DNA from 3 places in the Streptomyces sp. 351MFTsu5.1 genome. Region 3 is predicted to be linked to each of the others. Evidence: riboswitches for the same ligand, from Rfam matches in the RefSeq annotation. Region 3 holds a riboswitch; each other region holds the start of a gene.
The links. A riboswitch is a leader RNA that binds a small molecule or an ion and turns the genes downstream of it on or off. The one in region 3 is predicted to bind thiamine pyrophosphate.
Positions count from the first base shown of each region.

Region 1: linked by a shared signal. The riboswitch ahead of thiC (phosphomethylpyrimidine synthase ThiC) and the one ahead of H295_RS0128580 (thiamine ABC transporter substrate-binding protein) in region 3 are both predicted to bind thiamine pyrophosphate.
Region 2: linked by a shared signal. The riboswitch ahead of thiO (glycine oxidase ThiO) and the one ahead of H295_RS0128580 (thiamine ABC transporter substrate-binding protein) in region 3 are both predicted to bind thiamine pyrophosphate.

Region 1 is NZ_KB911776.1:196,864-202,782, forward strand. Features, by position in the region: gene H295_RS0104315 (membrane protein) at 1-618, shown strand, start outside; gene H295_RS42755 (DUF4240 domain-containing protein) at 854-1,198, shown strand; gene thiC (phosphomethylpyrimidine synthase ThiC) at 1,283-3,118, opposite strand; TPP riboswitch at 3,111-3,300, opposite strand; gene H295_RS42765 (YibE/F family protein) at 4,140-5,399, shown strand; gene H295_RS0104335 (SsgA family sporulation/cell division regulator) at 5,598-5,919, opposite strand, start outside.
Region 2 is NZ_KB911783.1:146,966-152,884, forward strand. Features, by position in the region: gene H295_RS0121555 (thiazole synthase) at 1-403, opposite strand, end outside; gene thiS (sulfur carrier protein ThiS) at 407-607, opposite strand; gene thiO (glycine oxidase ThiO) at 604-1,761, opposite strand; TPP riboswitch at 1,759-1,871, opposite strand; gene H295_RS0121570 (hypothetical protein) at 1,924-2,274, shown strand; gene H295_RS0121575 (NAD(P)/FAD-dependent oxidoreductase) at 2,307-3,524, shown strand; gene H295_RS0121580 (Rv2175c family DNA-binding protein) at 3,851-4,222, shown strand; gene thiE (thiamine phosphate synthase) at 4,312-4,962, shown strand; gene metF (methylenetetrahydrofolate reductase [NAD(P)H]) at 5,061-5,919, shown strand, end outside.
Region 3 is NZ_KB911788.1:122,994-128,912, reverse strand. Features, by position in the region: gene H295_RS0128590 (ABC transporter ATP-binding protein) at 1-978, opposite strand, end outside; gene H295_RS0128585 (ABC transporter permease) at 978-2,579, opposite strand; gene H295_RS0128580 (thiamine ABC transporter substrate-binding protein) at 2,612-3,697, opposite strand; TPP riboswitch at 3,694-3,801, opposite strand; gene rlmN (23S rRNA (adenine(2503)-C(2))-methyltransferase RlmN) at 3,825-4,931, opposite strand; gene H295_RS47260 (hypothetical protein) at 5,102-5,683, opposite strand; gene H295_RS0128570 (hypothetical protein) at 5,850-5,919, opposite strand, start outside.

The DNA of each region.
Region 1 (5,919 bases), on a different contig from region 3:
TCCACCCTGTCGTCCGTGCACGAACCCGGCCCCGCCGAGTCGGGCAGCGGTGCGATGGGGCTCGCCACCACCATGGGAGAGGTCGCCGAGACCGCCGGTGCGGGCGCCGTCGCCGTCGCCGCCGTTCTGACGCCCGTCCTCGCCGGGATAGCCGCGGCGATCTTCCTGCTCGTGGGCTACATCCTCCAGATGCTCAGCCCGCCGCCGGCGTTCGCCCACGCCATGATCACCATCGGATGGGTGTTCGGCGCCCTGACCGCGGCCGCGATCCTGGTCGCCGCGGGCGGCCTGCTGATCACCGCGCTGCGCAACCGCCCCACGCCCGACACGGCGTACGGCGAACTCACCGGGGAGGTGGCCCGGGCCAGGGACGCCTGGCGGGAGGCCCTGCTGGAACGCGGTCTGCTGCCCTTCCTCAGAGATGCCCTGGCCGACCCCGGCTCCGCCGCGCTGCACCACACGGCACCGCCGGCCCCGACCAGCCGTATGCCCAACCTGGGCTACGACCGCCCCGGGTTCAGCAGCCCCGACGACGGAGCCTCCGGCGCCCGCCCGAGCTTCACCAGCCCGGACTACACGAGCCCGGACTTCGGGGGGCCGGAACACCAGCCGGACTGACACCGCCCGGCAGAGCCCCTCGGCTTGCGTTCCCACGACGTGCTCACAGGGGAGCGCAAGCCGGATGCGGGGTGAGGCGGGGCAGGAGGTGAAGCAGGGGCGACCCTCACTACGCACGTTGACACTGTCCTGCGCTGATTGTCAGACCGGGACGGCACAGTGCGGCCCCATCAACAGACACCGGTTCCGGCCACCATCGAGTCTGGGCGGCGGCGGCTGCTCCGACGACAGCTTCATGGACTTCCGAGCCGGAGTGATCGCGTCCGGGCGGGACTGGTACGAGCGCACCGCCCAGGACCCCGACAGCCTCGCGGAGCACCCCGATGTCGTCGAGGCAGCGAACGCACGGGGTGACGAAGCCCTGTTCCACGAGGACGTGAACTACGCGGCCAGGGACGCCTTCGAACGCCTTGCAGGCAGCGCGGACGCCTTCGACGAGGCCTGGGCGACGTACCGGCCGGCCGACGGGCAGGACAACGAACCCACGGACATGGGAGAGGACTTCGACTTCGACGATCCGGAGGAGATGCATCGCCGTCTGCCCCGGCTCGCACGACTCTTCCTCGCGGAGCGCGACTGACCGGACGACCCGACTGAACCGGACGAGCAGGGCGGCCCGCGACGCCGCACAGTCGCGGGTGCGGGCCGTCCTGCCGGAGCGGGACTAATCCGCCAGCGGCAAGTACACCCGGTTCCCGCTCGCCGCGAACTCCTTCGATTTCTGCAGCATTCCCTCGGCGACCTCCTCGGGTGAGGCTCCTTCGGCCGCCGCCCCGCCGAACCGTTCGTTGATGCTCTGGCTGATCTTCATCGAGCAGAACTTCGGTCCGCACATGGAGCAGAAGTGGGCCGTCTTGGCCGGCTCCGCCGGGAGGGTCTCGTCGTGGAACTCACGGGCCGTGTCCGGGTCCAGAGCGAGGTTGAACTGGTCCTCCCACCGGAACTCGAAGCGGGCGTCGGACAGGGCGTCGTCCCAGTCCTGCGCCCCGGGATGCCCCTTGGCGAGGTCCGCCGCGTGGGCGGCGATCTTGTAGGTGATGACACCGGTCTTGACGTCGTCCCGGTTGGGCAGACCCAGGTGCTCCTTGGGCGTGACGTAGCAGAGCATCGCCGTGCCCCACCAGGCGATCATCGCGGCGCCGATGCCGGAGGTGATGTGGTCGTACGCCGGCGCGACGTCGGTGGTCAGCGGGCCGAGCGTGTAGAACGGCGCCTCCTCGCAGATCTCCTGCTGAAGGTCGATGTTCTCCTTGATCTTGTGCATCGGGACATGTCCCGGGCCCTCGATCATGGTCTGTACGTTGAATCGCTTGGCGATCGTGTTGAGTTCCCCGAGCGTCCTCAACTCCGCGAACTGCGCCTCGTCGTTGGCGTCCGCGATCGAGCCGGGCCGCAGACCGTCGCCCAGCGAGTAGGTGACGTCATAGGCGGCGAGGATCTCGCACAGTTCCTCGAAGTTCTCGTAGAGGAACGACTCCTTGTGGTGCGCGAGGCACCAGGCGGCCATGATCGAACCGCCGCGCGAGACGATCCCGGTCTTGCGGTTCGCCGTCAGCGGTACGTACGGCAGCCGCACGCCCGCGTGGACCGTCATGTAGTCCACGCCCTGCTCGGCCTGCTCGATGACCGTGTCCTTGTAGATCTCCCAGGTCAGCTCCTCGGCCCGGCCGTCGACCTTCTCCAGCGCCTGGTAGAGCGGCACCGTGCCGATCGGGACGGGGGAGTTGCGCAGCACCCACTCACGGGTGGTGTGGATATTGCGGCCGGTGGAGAGGTCCATGACCGTGTCGGCGCCCCAACGGGTCGCCCAGGTCATCTTCTCGACCTCCTCCTCGATGGAGGACGTCACCGCGGAGTTGCCGATGTTGGCGTTGACCTTCACCAGGAACCGCTTGCCGATGATCATCGGCTCGATCTCCGGGTGGTTGACGTTCGCGGGCAGCACCGCACGCCCCGCCGCGATCTCCTCACGGACCACCTCGGGCTCCACGTTCTCCCGGATGGCCACGTACTCCATCTCCGGAGTGATCTCCCCCCGGCGGGCGTACGCGAGCTGGGTGACTGCACTGCCGTCACGACTACGCCGAGGAAGGCGGGGTCGGCCAGGGAACACCGCGTCGAGGTTGCGCAGGTTGCCGCCGCGCGGGGAGGTGTGCTTGATCCCGTCGTCCTCGGGGCAAACGGGACGGCCCGCGTACTCCTCGGTGTCCCCGCGGGCGACGATCCAGTTCTCCCTGAGCGGGTCGAGCCCCCGGCGGACATCGGTCTCGGTGAGCGGATCGGTGTACGGGCCCGAGGTGTCGTACAGCGTGACCGACTGCCCGTTGGTGAGGTGCACCTGGCGGACCGGCACACGCAGGTCGGGGCGCGAGCCCTCGACATACGCCTTGTGCCAGCCGATGGACTTCCCGGCCTCCGTGGGGGGTTGTGCTGGGCTTTCACCCTCGATGGACTGTTCGTCCTGGTTGGAGGCAGGCGTGCGTGCGTCCTTGATGGTCATGAGACCTACTCCCTACGCCGGCATTACCCGGTAACAGGTTCGGCGGTCGACGCAGCGGCTTCCGTCTGCCGACGTTTCGTGGGGAACGTCACTCTCGCGTGAGGACGTTCCACGTGAAACATCGCTGGGACGGAGGTCAGCGCCCTCTCAGCCCGGTGCTCCGAGCTCCCGCGTGTACAAAGGTGCCACCACGCTAGCGTCAATTCGGGCGCGGTGAACAGGGGGCCCCTTTCGTTCTTGCGATGATCGGGCGGTGACCACGACACATCAGCCCCCGTACCCGCCTCCCGAGCCGCAGCGCCGACCGGGCTCCGGAAACGGCCCCGGAGACGGACCGGGAAGCGGCGGCCCCGGAGACGGTCCGGGAGGCGGCCCCGCGGTCGGCAACGGTCGTACGGGCGCGCCGGATTCTGGAGGCTGGGACGCTTTCGGGCACGGGCGGCCACAGGGGCGTGGGCAGGGATCCGGCCAGGGGCTTGGCGGGCCTGGCCAGGGGCCTCGCGGGCGGGACCAAGGGCTTGGCGGGCCTGACCAAAGGCAGAGTCCCGGGCAGGCGGGTCCTGGGCGTGCTCCGGGCTATCCGCAGGGCTACGGGTCGGGAGCCGGTCACGGGCAGGGGCAGCGCCCCGGGTATGGCTCCAACGGCCGCGGCGAAGGTTTCGGTGGCGGCCACGACCGTGGCGAGGGGTTCCAGGACGGGCACGGTCACGGCGAAGGCTTCGGTGACGGCCTCGGTCACAGCGAGGGCTTCGGGGGCAACGGCCACGGCAGCACCCACGCCCCCCATGACGGTCACGGACACCATCCCGGCGCCCCTGGACACGACCACGGCCACGGCCACGGGGACAGGGGCGATGGAGGCAGCGGAGACGGAGGCAACGGCGGTGGCGGCGGCGGTGGTGGTCACTCGCACGGCCACAGTCACAGCCACGGTCCGGCGACTCCCGTCTCCAAGCATCTGCGGAAGGTCATCGCGGCGATCCTGATCCCCTTCGCCGGGGCCGTCGTCGTCGGACTCGCGGTGCTGTGGCCCGGTGGCGCCCCGGCGCACGAACGCACCGGGGTCGGTTTCGACCGGCAGACCCAGCAGGCCACGGTCACCAAGGTCGTGAGTGTCAGCTGCAAGTCGGTGAACGCCGGAGGGCAGACCCCGACCGGGGACACCTCGACCGCTGAGGGCTCCTCCGCCGAGCAGCAGGCGAAGGGCAGCTGCAAGAAGGCGACGATCCGGGTCGACACCGGCGACGACAAGGGCCGCACCTTCACGGAGATCGTCCAGCCGGACCAGTCACGGCAGCTGGACGAGGGCGAGAAGGTCGTGGTCGCGTACGAGCCCTCGGCGCCCAGGGACCTTCAGTACTCGGTCGCCGACGTCAACCGCAGGTTCCCGATGGGGCTGCTCGCCGGCATCTTCGCGCTGGTCGTCGTGATCGTGGGGCGGTTGCGCGGTGTCATGGCGCTGGTCGCCCTGGCCATCAGCTTCCTGCTGCTGAACTTCTTCGTGCTGCCCGCGATCCTCCAGGGCTCGAACCCGCTGGTCGTGGCGGTGGTCGGGGCCAGCGCCATCATGCTGATCGCCCTCTACATGTGCCACGGCCTGTCGGCCCGGACGTCCGTGGCGGTACTGGGCACGCTGATCTCCCTGCTGCTGATCGGCGTCCTCGGCTCGCAGTTCATCGGCTGGGCTGCGCTGACGGGCAACACGGACGACAACACCGGTCTGATCCACGGGCTGTATCCGTCGATCGACATGAGCGGTCTGCTTCTCGCCGGTGTCATCATCGGCTCGCTCGGTGTCCTCGACGACGTGACGGTCACCCAGACGTCGGCGGTGTGGGAACTGCACGAGGCCAACCCGACCATGGGCTGGCGAGGCCTGTACCGCGCCGGTATCCGTATCGGCCGCGATCACATCGCCTCCGTCGTCAACACCCTCGTGCTCGCCTACGCGGGTGCCGCACTGCCGCTGCTGCTGCTCTTCTCGATCGCCCAGTCAAGCGTGGGCACGGTCGCCAACAGCGAGTTGGTGGCGGAGGAGATCGTGCGCACCCTGGTCGGCTCGATCGGGCTGGTCGCCTCGGTTCCGGTCACCACGGCTCTCGCGGCCCTGGTGGTCTCGGCCGACCGGCCGGGGGCGGAGGCAGCGGGAGCAGGGGTAGGAGGGTCCGCGACGGCACCCCCTGCACCGGCACCAGCACCAGCGACAAGTGTGAGCGCGGGGACGGCCGACGCCCGTCCGACTCCGGCCCGTGGCGGGAAGGGTCGCCGCCGGAGGCACTGAGCGGCCGCGACAACCCGGCAGGCCCGCACTCAGGCAGGCGTGCGGCTTCCCGCCGTACCGAAAGGATCACGGCGGGCTCCGACAAGGGGTCACCGCTCAAGGAGTCATCGGCCGCCGCCCCGCCCTCATCGGCAGAAGCGTTCCTTCGCCCTCCCACTCGAAGGTGAAGCGTTCCGCCCAGCTCACGACCGTCCAGCGTCAGCCCGCGCTCTGCTCCTCCGCCAGGATCCGGTCCAGCGCCTCGTCCAGATGCGCGTCGAAGTCGGCCATCGCGGCCTCCTGCCCCAACGGCACCAGCTTGTCGGTGCGGTCGAGGAAGGCGATGACCGGCGCCGTCGACGAACGGAACAACGCCTGGTCGCCACCGACCTGAAGCCTGATCAGCAGATCCCCCAGGGTGTCGGGGCCGGCGGGCGAGACCCGTACGTCGCCCTCCCCGCAGGGTCGCCCCACTCCGTCGATCAGCAGCTCGCGCCCGAAAGCCCAGGTGACCGGGGCATCGCCCGGCAGATGGAAGGTC
Region 2 (5,919 bases), on a different contig from region 3:
CGTTCGTGTACGGCAGCACCGTGAAGCCGTCGTCGACCAGGGTCTCGGCCGCGTCCAGCAGCTCCACGCCGTCCGGGAGCAGGGTCCGCTCGTCGGCGATGACCTCCAGCTTGATCAGGTCGGTGCCGAGCGCCTCGCGCGCGAGACGGGCCGTGAGAACCGCCTCGCCGGCCGTGAAGCAGCCCGCCGTGTTGGGCAGCACCCGGATGCCGAGCCGCTCCAGGACGGACAGCACCGAGCCGTGCACCGACGGGTTCACCCGCCGCATCGCGACCGTCGTGAGCTCGGTCCCGGAGGCGACCAGCGCCCGCTCCAGGACGTCCAGGCTGGGCGCCCCGCCCGTGCCCATGATCAGCCGGGACGAGAACGACGTACCGCCGATGACAAAGGGATCGTCGGCCATGGGTCAGCCTCCTTGGACGGCGGTGAGGACTTCCACGCGGTCCCCCTCGGCGAGGGTCGTCGAGGGCCACTGCGTGCGCGGTACGACGGTCTCGTTGAGCGCGGCGGCGACCCCGGAGGGCGCCGAGGTCAGGGCCCGTACGACGGCGTCCAGAGCCGTACCGGGAGCGAACCGGCGCGGCTCCCCGTTGACGGAGATGTTCATGCCGGCTGCTCCACCCGCTGACGGAACCGGCCCGGCGTGAACGGACGGGCCACCTCCGGGAGTTCACCGGTCGCAAGGACATGGGCCATCGCGTCCCCGGTGACCGGGGTCAGCAGCACGCCGTTGCGGTAGTGCCCGGTGGCGAGCAGCAGGCCGGGCAGGTCCGTCGGGCCGAGCAGGGGAGCGTTGTCGGGGGAGCCCGGGCGCAGTCCCGCGCGGGTCTCCGTCAGGGGCAGCTCGGTGATGCCGGGGACCAGTTCGTGCGCGTCCCGCAGCAGTTCGTACACCCCGCCCGCGGTCACCGTGGTGTCCCAGCCCAGCTCCTCGCTGGTCGCGCCGATCACCAGCTCGCCGTTCTCGCGCGGCACGAGGTAGACCTGGCTGCCGCGCACGACGGCCCGCACGGTACGGCTCAGGAAGGGCGCGTACCGGGGCGGCACGGTCAGGCGCAGCACCTGGCCCTTCACGGGCCGCACAGGGGGCAGGAGGGCCTCGGGGACTCCTTCCAGGCGGCCGCTCAGGCTCCCGGCGGCGAGCACGACCTGGCCCGCGTCCAGTTCGTCGCCGTCCGTCGTGGTGATCCCGGCGGCCCGGTCCCGGACGACCCGCAGGCGCTCCGCCCACGCGCGGTGGAAGACCACGCCCGCCCGCTCGCACGCGGCCAGCAACGCGCGCGTGAGGCGGCGCGGATCGATCTGGTGGTCACCGTCCACCCGCAGCCCGCCCCGCACCCCCGGCGCGAGCATCGGCTCCAGGCGGCGGCACTCGCGCCCCGACAGCCACTCCGACTCCAGGCCCGACTGCCGCTGGAGCGCGTGCAGTTCGCGCAGATGGGCGCGGTCGTCGGCGTCCAGCGCCACGGCCAGCGTGCCGCACCTGCGGTAGCCGAGGTCGTGGCCGGTCAGCTCGGTGAGCTCGGCCGCGAAGTCGGGGTAGCGGTGGGCCGAGGCGAGGTTCAGGCCGAGCAGGGTCTGCTCGCCGTAGTGCAGTTCGGTGACCGCGGCCAGCATCCCGGCGGCCACCTGGGCGGCCCCGCCGCCCGGTTCCGGGTCCGCCACGGCCGTGCGGAGACCGCGTTGCGCGGCCCGCCAGGCCGTGACCAGGCCGATGATGCCGCCCCCGACGACGAGGACGTCTGACGTACGTGAGGACATGGGCGTCCAGCCCCTCCCTTCGCCGGCATGACCCGGATCAGGTTCGTACGGTCGGAGGCCGGCCAGCCTCCCTCTCAGCCCGGTGCGTCCGGGCTCCCGCGAGTGCTCTACGTTGGCCACCCTAGCCCGACCCCGCACGTCTCAGTAAGGGAGCCTCTCTCCGTGGCACGCTCGCTCGACAACCTCGTCCTCGCCCCGGTCGCCGACCAGGCCCCAGGTCAGGTGGGCACCGGCACCCGGTTCACCTACCACGAGGAGGACGGGCGGATCTGGGCCGAGTACGCGGGCGGTGACGTGGTACGCGGGCATCTGGTCGGCACGCGCGCGGGGGACCGCCTCGACTTCCGCTACGTCCAGCTCAGGCATGACGGGTCGACGTCCTCCGGCCACTGCCTCTCCACGGTCGTCGACCTGCCCGACGGCCGGGTGCGGCTGGAGGAGACTTGGCAGTGGGAGTCGCAGCCCGGCAGCGGGACCAGCATTGTGGAGCAGGTCACTCGGCACGACTCCTGACTGACTGAATGTCAGGTGGCTAGGGTGATCAAATGACCGAGCAGACACAGGCGCAGCAGCGGGTGGTCGTGGTCGGGGCGGGCATGGCCGGGGTGCAGACCGCGGTCGCCCTGCGCGAACGGGGCTTCCAGGGCACCGTCACGGTGATCGGCGCGGAACCCCATCAGCCGTACGACCGGCCGCCGCTCTCCAAGGCCGTCCTGCTGGGCAAGGCCGAGGGCTCCGCCTTCGACGTGGACTTCGAGGCCCTCGGCATCGAACTGCTGCTCGGCCGCGAGGCGCTGGGCGTGCGCCCGGACGCGCACGAGCTGGACACCGAGGCCGGGCCCGTGCCGTACGACGTCCTGGTCCTCGCCACCGGCGCCGAGCCGATCCGGCTGCCCGGCACCGAGGGCGTGCCCGGCGTACATCTGCTGCGCACCCTGGACGACGCCGAACGGCTGCGCCCCGTGCTCGCCCGGCAGCACGACATCGTGGTCGTCGGCGCGGGCTGGATCGGCGCCGAGTTCGCCACCGCCGCGCGCGAGGCGGGCTGCGCGGTGACGGTCGTGGAAGCCGCCGACCGGCCGCTCGCCGGCGCGCTGCCCGCGGAGGTGGCCGCCCCGATGACGTCCTGGTACGCCGACGCGGGGGCCGAACTGCGCACCCACGCGCGCGTGGTGTCCGTCGAGCCCGGCGAGGTCGTCCTGGACGACGGCACCCGGGTGCCCGCGGGGGCCGTCGTGGTCGGTATCGGGGCCCGGCCCGCCACGGCCTGGCTCGCCGGTTCGGGCATCGAACTCGGCGCGCACGGCGAGGTCGTCGCCGACGAACGGCTGCACACCTCCGCGCCGGACGTCTACGCGGTCGGCGACTGCGCCTCCTTCCCCTCGGGGCGCTACGGCGAACGGCTGATGGTCCACCACTGGGACAACGCCCTCCAGGGACCCCGCACGGTCGCCGCGGCCGTCCTGGGCGAGACCTCCGCGGTCTACGACCCGGTCCCGTACTTCTGGTCCGAGCAGTTCGGCCGCTTCGTCCAGTACGCCGGCCACCACATGTCCGCCGACACGACCCTGTGGCGCGGTGAGCCGTCCGGCCCCGCCTGGTCCGTGTGCTGGCTCAGGGACAACCGCCTGGTCGCCCTCCTGGCGGTCGGCCGCCCCCGCGACCTGGCGCAGGGCCGCCGCCTGATCGACGCGGGCACCGAGATGGACCCGGACCTGCTGACGGACCCGGCGAGGCCGCTGAAGGCGGCGGCGAAGGGGTAGGGCGCGGAGGCGGACGGCCTGGGGCGGCCCGCCGGGCTTGATCCGCGGGTGGCCCTGAGGGTGGCCCTGAACTCGGGGGGCCGCGTGGTGGCGGGTGTCGAACCTTCCCGCCTGCGCCGGGCCCGCTCCCGGTCTCCGCTGCCGGCCCGCTCCCGGGGTCTCCGCGTGGGCCAGGCGCTCGGGATCGCGTACCGGCCCGGCCCCCGGCGTCCCCGTGTCGGCACGGCGTCCGGATGGTGTCGTCGACGCCAGGAAACCCGCCCCCGTTCCCCCGCCGGAGGCGCCCCGGCTTCCGACTGTCAGTGCGGGATGGCACGCTTGATCCCGTGACCGAGATTGACGCAAAGACCGATGCACTCGTCCCCGCCTGGCTCACCCTCCCCGACATCGCGGAGCTGCTCGACGTCGAGGTGACGCGGGTGCGGCAGCTGGTCAAGGAGGGCCAGCTCATCGCCGTACGCCGTGGTGAGAACCGCGCGCTGCACGTCCCCGCCGCCTTCATCGACACGGCCGAGCAGAAGGTCGTCAAGGGGCTGGCCGGGACCCTGACGCTCCTGAGGGACGACGGCTTCACCGACGAAGAGATGCTGGAGTGGCTCTTCACCCCCGACGACAGCCTGCCCGGCACCCCCGCGCAGGCCCTGAGCGAGAATCGCGGCACGGAGGTGAAGCGACGGGCCCAGGCGCTCGCCGTCTGACCTGACAGCACCGGCGTACGGGCCGGGCCCGCACAGAGGCCGCGGTCGAGCACGGCCCGTACACCACCGAACCCGGGGGAGACTCCTGCATGCCCGACACCGTTCGCACCCGGCTCGCCGACGCCCGTGTCTACCTGTGCACGGACGCCCGCAAGCGCCAGGGCGACCTTCCCGAGTTCCTGGACGCCGTCCTGGCCGGTGGCGTCGACATCGTGCAGCTGCGGGACAAGGGCATGGAGGCGGCCGAGGAACTGGAGCACCTGACGGTCCTCGCCGAGGCCTGCGCCCGGCACGGCAGGATGCTCGCGGTCAACGACCGGGCCGACGTGGCCCACGCGGCCGCCGCCGGCGTCCTCCATCTGGGCCAGGGCGACCTCCCCGTCCCCGCCGCCCGGGCGATCCTCGGCGACGACGTCCTGATAGGCCGCTCCACGCACGCGGAGGCGGAGGCCGCCGTGGCCGCGGTGCAGGAGGGCGTGGACTACTTCTGCACCGGCCCCTGCTGGCCGACCCCCACCAAGCCCGGCCGGCACGCCCCCGGTCTGGACCTGGTCCGGTACGCCGCGGCCCTGGGCACCGACCGTCCCTGGTTCGCCATCGGCGGCATCGACCTCGGCAACCTCGACGAGGTCCTGGAGGCCGGGGCCCGCCGGGTCGTGGTGGTCCGGGCGATCACCGAGGCGGAGGACCCCGGCGAGGCCGCCGCGGAGTTCGCGAAGCGGGTCCGGCACGCGCTGTAACCGCCCCAGGTGTCCGAGGGGTGGACAACAAGTCGACAATCCGGGCAAATTTCCCGGATCCGGTTGGGAGGCGGCCGCCCCCTGACTAACCTTCCGGTATGGCCCTCGGAACCGCATCCACCAGGACTGACCGCGCACGCACCGTGCGCGACATGCTCGCCACGGGCAAGACGACGTACTCCTTCGAGTTCTCGGCGCCCAAGACTCCCAAGGGTGAGCGAAACCTGTGGAGCGCGCTCAGGAGGGTCGAGGCGGTCGCCCCGGACTTCGTCTCCGTGACCTACGGCGCCGGCGGCTCCACCCGCGCGGGCACCGTCAAGGAGACCCAGCAGATCGTCGCGGACACCACCCTGACCCCGGTCGCCCACCTCACCGCGGTCAACCACTCCATCGCCGAACTGCGCAACATCATCGGCCAGTACGCCGATGCCGGGATCCGCAACATGCTGGCCGTGCGCGGCGACCCGCCCGGCGACCCCATGGGCGACTGGCTGGCCCACCCGCAGGGCCTGACCTACGCGGCCGAACTCGTCCAGCTCATCAAGGAGTCGGGCGACTTCTGCGTCGGCGTGGCCGCCTTCCCGGAGATGCACCCGCGCTCCGCGGACTGGGACACCGACGTCTCCCGCTTCGTCGACAAGTGCCGCGCGGGCGCCGACTACGCCATCACCCAGATGTTCTTCCAGCCGGAGTCCTATCTGCGGCTGCGTGACCGAGTCGACGCCGCCGGCTGCCAGACCCCCGTCATCCCGGAGATCATGCCCGTGACCAGCGTGCGCATGCTGGAGCGGCTCCCGCAGCTCAGCAACGCGAGCATCCCCTCCGCCCTGAAAGAGCGGATCCTCACAGCACAGGACGATCCGACCGCTGTACGCTCAATCGGAATCGAGTTCGCCACGGAGTTCTGCGCGCGACTGCTGTCCGAGGGAGTGCCCGGACTGCACTTCATCACGCTCA
Region 3 (5,919 bases):
CGCGTCCCCGACCTCCGGCGCCTCGCGCAGGGCGCACGCGGCTTCCAGGCGGGGTCCGTCGTCCGCGGGTTGCAGGTGCACGGCGACATGGGTGCCCTTGAAGGTGCGTGCGGCGACCGTGCAGGGCAGCCCCTCGTCGGCCGGCACCAGTCGCACGCCCGCGGGGCGCACCAGCACGCTCCGGACTCCCTGCGCGGCCCCTGGCGGCACCGGGACCTTGCCCCACACCGTGTCCGCGGCCTCGCCGGTGACGGTCCCCTCCACCACGTTCTCGAAGCCGAGGAAACGGGCCACGAACTCGTCCACCGGCCGCTGCCACACCTCCAGCGGCGTACCGGACTGGGCGATCCGTCCGTCCCGCATCACCACGACCCGGTCGGCGAGCGCGAAGGCCTCGCTCTGGTCGTGGGTGACCGCGAGCACCGTGGTGCCCAACCGCCCGAACAGCTCCCGCAGTTCGACGACGAGCCGCTCCCGCAGCGAACGGTCCAGCTGCCCGAGCGGCTCGTCGAGCATCAGCAGCCGGGGCCGGGGAGCCAGCGCCCGGGCCAGCGCGACCCGCTGCTGCTCACCGCCGGAGAGCGAGGCGACGGCCCGGCGGGCGGCGCCCGGCAGCCCGACGAGGTCGAGCAACTCCCGCACCCGCTCAGCCTGCTGCGCCTTGGGGACGTCACGCATCCGGAGTCCGAAGGCCACGTTGGCGCCCACGTCCCGCTGCGGGAACAGCTGGTGGTCCTGGAACATCAGGCCCACCCCGCGCCGGTGCGCGGGCACCCCGGACTGGTCCCGCCCGTCGAGCGACACCCGCCCTCCGTCGAGCGGTTGCAGGCCGGCCACCGCCCGCAGCAGCGTCGACTTGCCGCTGCCGCTCGGTCCCAGCACGCACACGACCTCGTGCTCGGCGACATCGAGCCCGACCCCGTCGAGCACGGCCCGCCCGCCGAACCGTACCGTCGCCTCCGCTAGGCTCAGCAGCATCAGAACTCCCCGGTCCGGTCGGTCCGCAGCCGTTCGAGGACCAGCAGCGCCACCGCGCACACGATCATCAGGATGGTCGAGAGGGCCATCGCCTGGCCGTAGTTGAGGTCACCGGCACGGCCCAGCAGCCGGGCCACGGCGACCGGCAGGGTCGGGTTGTCGGGCCGTGCGATGAAGACGGTCGCCCCGAACTCGCCCAGCGACACGGCGAACGCGAACCCCGCCGCGATCAGCAGCGCCCGCCGCACCATGGGCAGGTCGACCTCCCGCCACACCCGCCAGGGCGCGGCCCCGAGCACGGCCGCGGCCTCCCGCAGCCGGTGGTCCACCGCCCGCAGCACGGGCAGCATGGTCCGTACGACGAACGGCACCCCGACCAGCGCCTGCGCGAGCGGCACCAGGATCCAGGACTGTCGGAGGTCCAGCGGCGGCTCGTCGAGGGAGATCAGGAACCCGAAGCCGACGGTCACCGCGGACACCCCGAGCGGCAGCATCAGCAGCGCGTCGAAGCCCCGTACCCATCGCCCCGCGTCCCGTCGCGTCAGCGCGGCCGCCGCGAGCCCTCCGACCACCACCGCGATGACGGTCGCGGCGAGGGCGTACTCCAGCGAGTTCCCGATCGCCTCGATCGGCGCGACGAGGAAGACCCCGCCGTCGCTGTGGGTGAGCGCCCGGTAGTAGCCGAAGTCGGGGGCGCCGAGGGAGCGTTGCACCAGCACGGCGAGCGGCAGCACCAGGAGGACGGCGACGACCGCGAGGACCCCGGCCAGCAGCGCCCACTCCCCCGCGCCGCGCGGCCGCCGGGCGGTGACGGACGCGTCCACGAGCCGGAGCGCGCTCTCCCTGCGCCGTACGGTCCACGCGTGCAGGGCGAGGACCGCGCCCACGGCCACGAACTGGATGATCGTCAGCACGGCGGCCGTGGAGAGGTCGAAGATCTCGGAGGTCTGGCGGTAGATCTCCACCTCGAGGGTGGAGAACGTGGGGCCGCCGAGGATCTGGACCACACCGAAGGAGGTGAAGGTGAACAGGAAGACCATCAGCGCGGCGGCGGCCACGGCGGGCCCGAGCGCGGGGAGGGTGACCTTGCGCCAGGCGGTGAGCGGGGACGCGCCCAGCATCCGCGCGGCCTCCTCCTGCCGGGGGTCCAGCTGCGCCCACAGTCCGCCGACGGTCCGTACGACGACCGCGTAGTTGAAGAAGACGTGCGCGAGCAGGATCGCCCACACGGTGGTGTCCAGCCGTACGCCCCACCACTCGTCCAGCAACCCGCCCCGGCCGACCAGGGCCAGGAAGGCCGTACCGACCACGACGGTCGGCAGCACGAAGGGCACGGTGACCACGGCCCGCAGGATCTGCTTGCCGGGGAAGTCGAAGCGCGCGAAGACGTACGCGCCGGGGAGCGCGACCAGCAGCGTGAGCGCGGTGGAGACGAGCGCCTGCCAGGTGGTGAACCACAGGACGTGCCGGATGTCCGGCTGACCGAGAACGTCGGTGATCCGGCCGAACTGCCAGCTCCCGTCCGTGTCGAGGCCACGCCTGACGATCGCGGCGACGGGCAAGGCGAAGAAGACGGCGAAGAACGCGACGGGCACGGCCATCAGGCCGAGCCGTGCCGCCGCGCCCCTCCGGCTCACCTGAGGACGAGCGAGGTCCACGACTTGACCCAGTCGTCACGGTGTTCGGCGATCCTGGCCGGGTCCATGGTCTCGGGATCCTTGGCCTGCGGACCGTACTTCGTGAACTCGGCCGGCACCTGGGCGCCCTGCACGACCGGGTAGACGAACATGTTGAGCGGCATGTCCTGCTGGAACTCCTTGGTGAGCAGGAAGTCCAGGAACGCCTTGCCACCCTTGGTGTTCTTGGCGTTGCTGAGCAGCCCCGCGTACTCGATCTGCCGGAAGCAGGTGCCGTCGGCGACTCCGGTGGGCGCGGTGGCCGGCTTCGGGTCGGCGTAGATCACCTCGGCGGGCGGCGAGGAGGCGTAGGAGACGACGAGCGGCCGGTCGGCCTTGGCCTTCTTGCCGCCGGCCGACCCGGAGAACTCCTCGTTGTAGGCCTGCTCCCAGCCGTCGACGACCTTGACGCCGTTGGCCTTGAGCTTCTTCCAGTAGCCCTGCCAGCCCTCGTCCCCGTACTTCGCGGCGGACCCGAGGAGGAAGCCGAGGCCCGGGGAGGAGGTGGAGGCGTTCTCGGTGACGAGGAGGTTCTTGTAGGCGGGCTTGACCAGGTCGTCGTACGACGTCGGCGGCTGGAGCTTGTGCTCGCTGAACCACGCCTTGTCGTAGTTGACGCAGATGTCGCCGGTGTCGATGGGCGTGACCTTGTCCCCGTCGACGCGGTACCCCGCCTTGATGGTGCCGGCGCCCTTCGCCTCGTACGGCTGGAAGAGGCCGTTGTCGAGCGCCCGGGAGAGCAGGGTGTTGTCGACGCCGAAGAAGACGTCTCCCTGCGGGTTGTCCTTGGTGAGGATGGCCTTGTTGACGGCCTGCCCGGCGTCGCCGTCCTCCAGGACCTTCACCTTGTAGCCGGACTTCTTCTCGAAGTCGGCGAGGACGCCCTTGGAGACGGCCCAGGAGTCGTGGCTGACGAGGGTGACGGTCTTGGAGCCGGTGCTGCCGGAGCCGGAGGAGGAGTCGGAGGAGGACGAGGACCCGCACGCGGACAGCGTGACGAGACCGAGGCCCACGACGGCAGCGAAAAGCTTCTTGTTGTTCACGGTGATGACCGAACTTCCTACCCAGAATGACCTGGGCGAGGTTCAGAGGGTCTGCGGCCCGGTTGCCGCACTCTCAGCGCTGTTGCGCTCCCCTGTCGGATATGAAGGTGTACGTACAGTCGCCAGACTACCGCTCGGTGGCCGCGAGCTGGCCACAGGCCCCGTCGATCTCCTGGCCGCGGGTGTCCCGGACGGTCACCGGCACGCCGTGCGCGGCGATCGCCTCGACGAAGGCCTTCTCGTCCTCGGGCCGCGAGGCGGTCCACTTGGAGCCCGGGGTCGGGTTCAGCGGAATCAGGTTCACGTGCACGGGCTTGCCCCGGAGCAGCCGGCCGAGCCGGTCACCGCGCCAGGCCTGGTCGTTGATGTCCCGGATCAGCGCGTACTCGATGGAGAGCCGCCGCCCGCTCTTCTCGACGTACTCGAACCCGGCGTCGAGGACCTCGCGCACCTTCCACCGCGTGTTCACGGGGACGAGGGTGTCGCGCAGCTCGTCGTCAGGAGCGTGCAGGGAGATCGCGAGCCGGCACTTGAACCCTTCGTCGGCGAACCGGTGAATGGCGGGCACGAGCCCCACGGTGGACACGGTGATACCGCGCTGCGAGAGCCCGAGCCCGTCGGGGGCGGGGTCGGTGAGCGCGCGGATGGACTGCGTCACGCGCTTGTAGTTGGCGAGCGGCTCGCCCATGCCCATGAAGACGATGTTGGAGAGCCGCGCGGGCCCGCCCGGCACTTCCCCGTCCCGGAGCGCCCGCATGCCGTCGACGATCTGGTGCACGATCTCGGCGGTGGACAGGTTCCGGTCAAGACCGGCCTGCCCGGTGGCGCAGAACGGGCAGTTCATCCCGCAGCCGGCCTGCGAGCTGATGCACATGGTCACCCGGTCCGGGTACCGCATCAGCACGGACTCCACGAGCGTCCCGTCGAACAGCCGCCACAGCGTCTTGCGCGTGGTCCCCTGGTCGGTCGACAGATGCCGTACGACGGTCATCAGCTCGGGAAGCAGCGCCTCCCGGAGCTTCTCGCGCGAGCCGGCGGGGATGTCGGTCCACTCCGCGGGGTCGTGCGCGTACCGCGCGAAGTAGTGCTGCGAGAGCTGCTTGGCCCGAAAAGGCTTCTCCCCGATCCCGGCCACCACCTCCTTGCGCTCGACAGGAGTGAGGTCAGCGAGATGCCGCGGCGGCTTCTTGGCTCCGCGGGGGGCGACGAAAGTGAGTTCTCCGGGTGCAGGCATAACCCTTCCAGTGTGGCAGATCATCGCCGGGGGCCCAGGCCGGAGCGGGGTGGGGGTGGTCACCTGCGGGGGCCGACTGTTGGCGTCGGTCGGCTTCGGACGGCCCAGGGACGGCTCAGGGCGCTTGCTCTACGAGTGGAACAATTGCTCCGGGGGTGCGAATGGACACGCTATTCCGGAAAGGTGTTCAACCCATCGACAGCGATCGCTGAAGCAGCAGCGTGAACAAAAGCCAAGTACTCCGTGTGAAATTTCTGGCTCAACTCATTCAGCGAAGCTATTGCCTCCGGGGTACCACCGCCGTCGCGTCGGAACTGGACGAGGCACTCATGGACTTTAGCTTTGAATTCCAAGAACGCTACCCGGCAGTCCGCAGCTGCCTGCGTTACCTTTGGCGGTCCTTCGACAGCAACCTGTGCATAGCGATGGCCGTGAGAGTGGTCGTCCAAACGCGTGGAATCGTAGGCTTCCCGAGCAGCCCTCATCCTGTCTTCGAAGGCCGTGGGATATCTGTTTCCAGCAACGACCTGGAGGCTACTAGTGGCCGTGACTAGTTTGTTGTAATCCTTGATCACTTCCTCCGCGAGTGCGAGGTAGGCGACTTTCCTTGGCTCTCTGAGAATTCGCGCGTGTTCGGCCTGAAGCTGAGAGCGCGCTTGTGAGCGGGCCAGAAGTGCAGCCCCGATGCCTGCACCTCCAGTGCCTATAGCCCCTACGGCAGCACCCAGTACAGCTGCGAGCCCTGCATCCATTTCTGACATCCCATCTGACCCGCCATAAGGCTTGCCGGCGCCGGCCGTTCATCGGTTCCCTTCCTACGTTCGGGACCCATACCCACGACGGCGCCATCACATCTCGACCGGCCCACCACCACTGTCCCCAGCTCGCATCCCGTCTGTGTACGAACGACCTGGACGTTCAGAAGATCCACACGCCGAAGGCGGCGACCGCCAGGCCGGCGATCACGAAGCAGCCGCCGGTGAGGGTG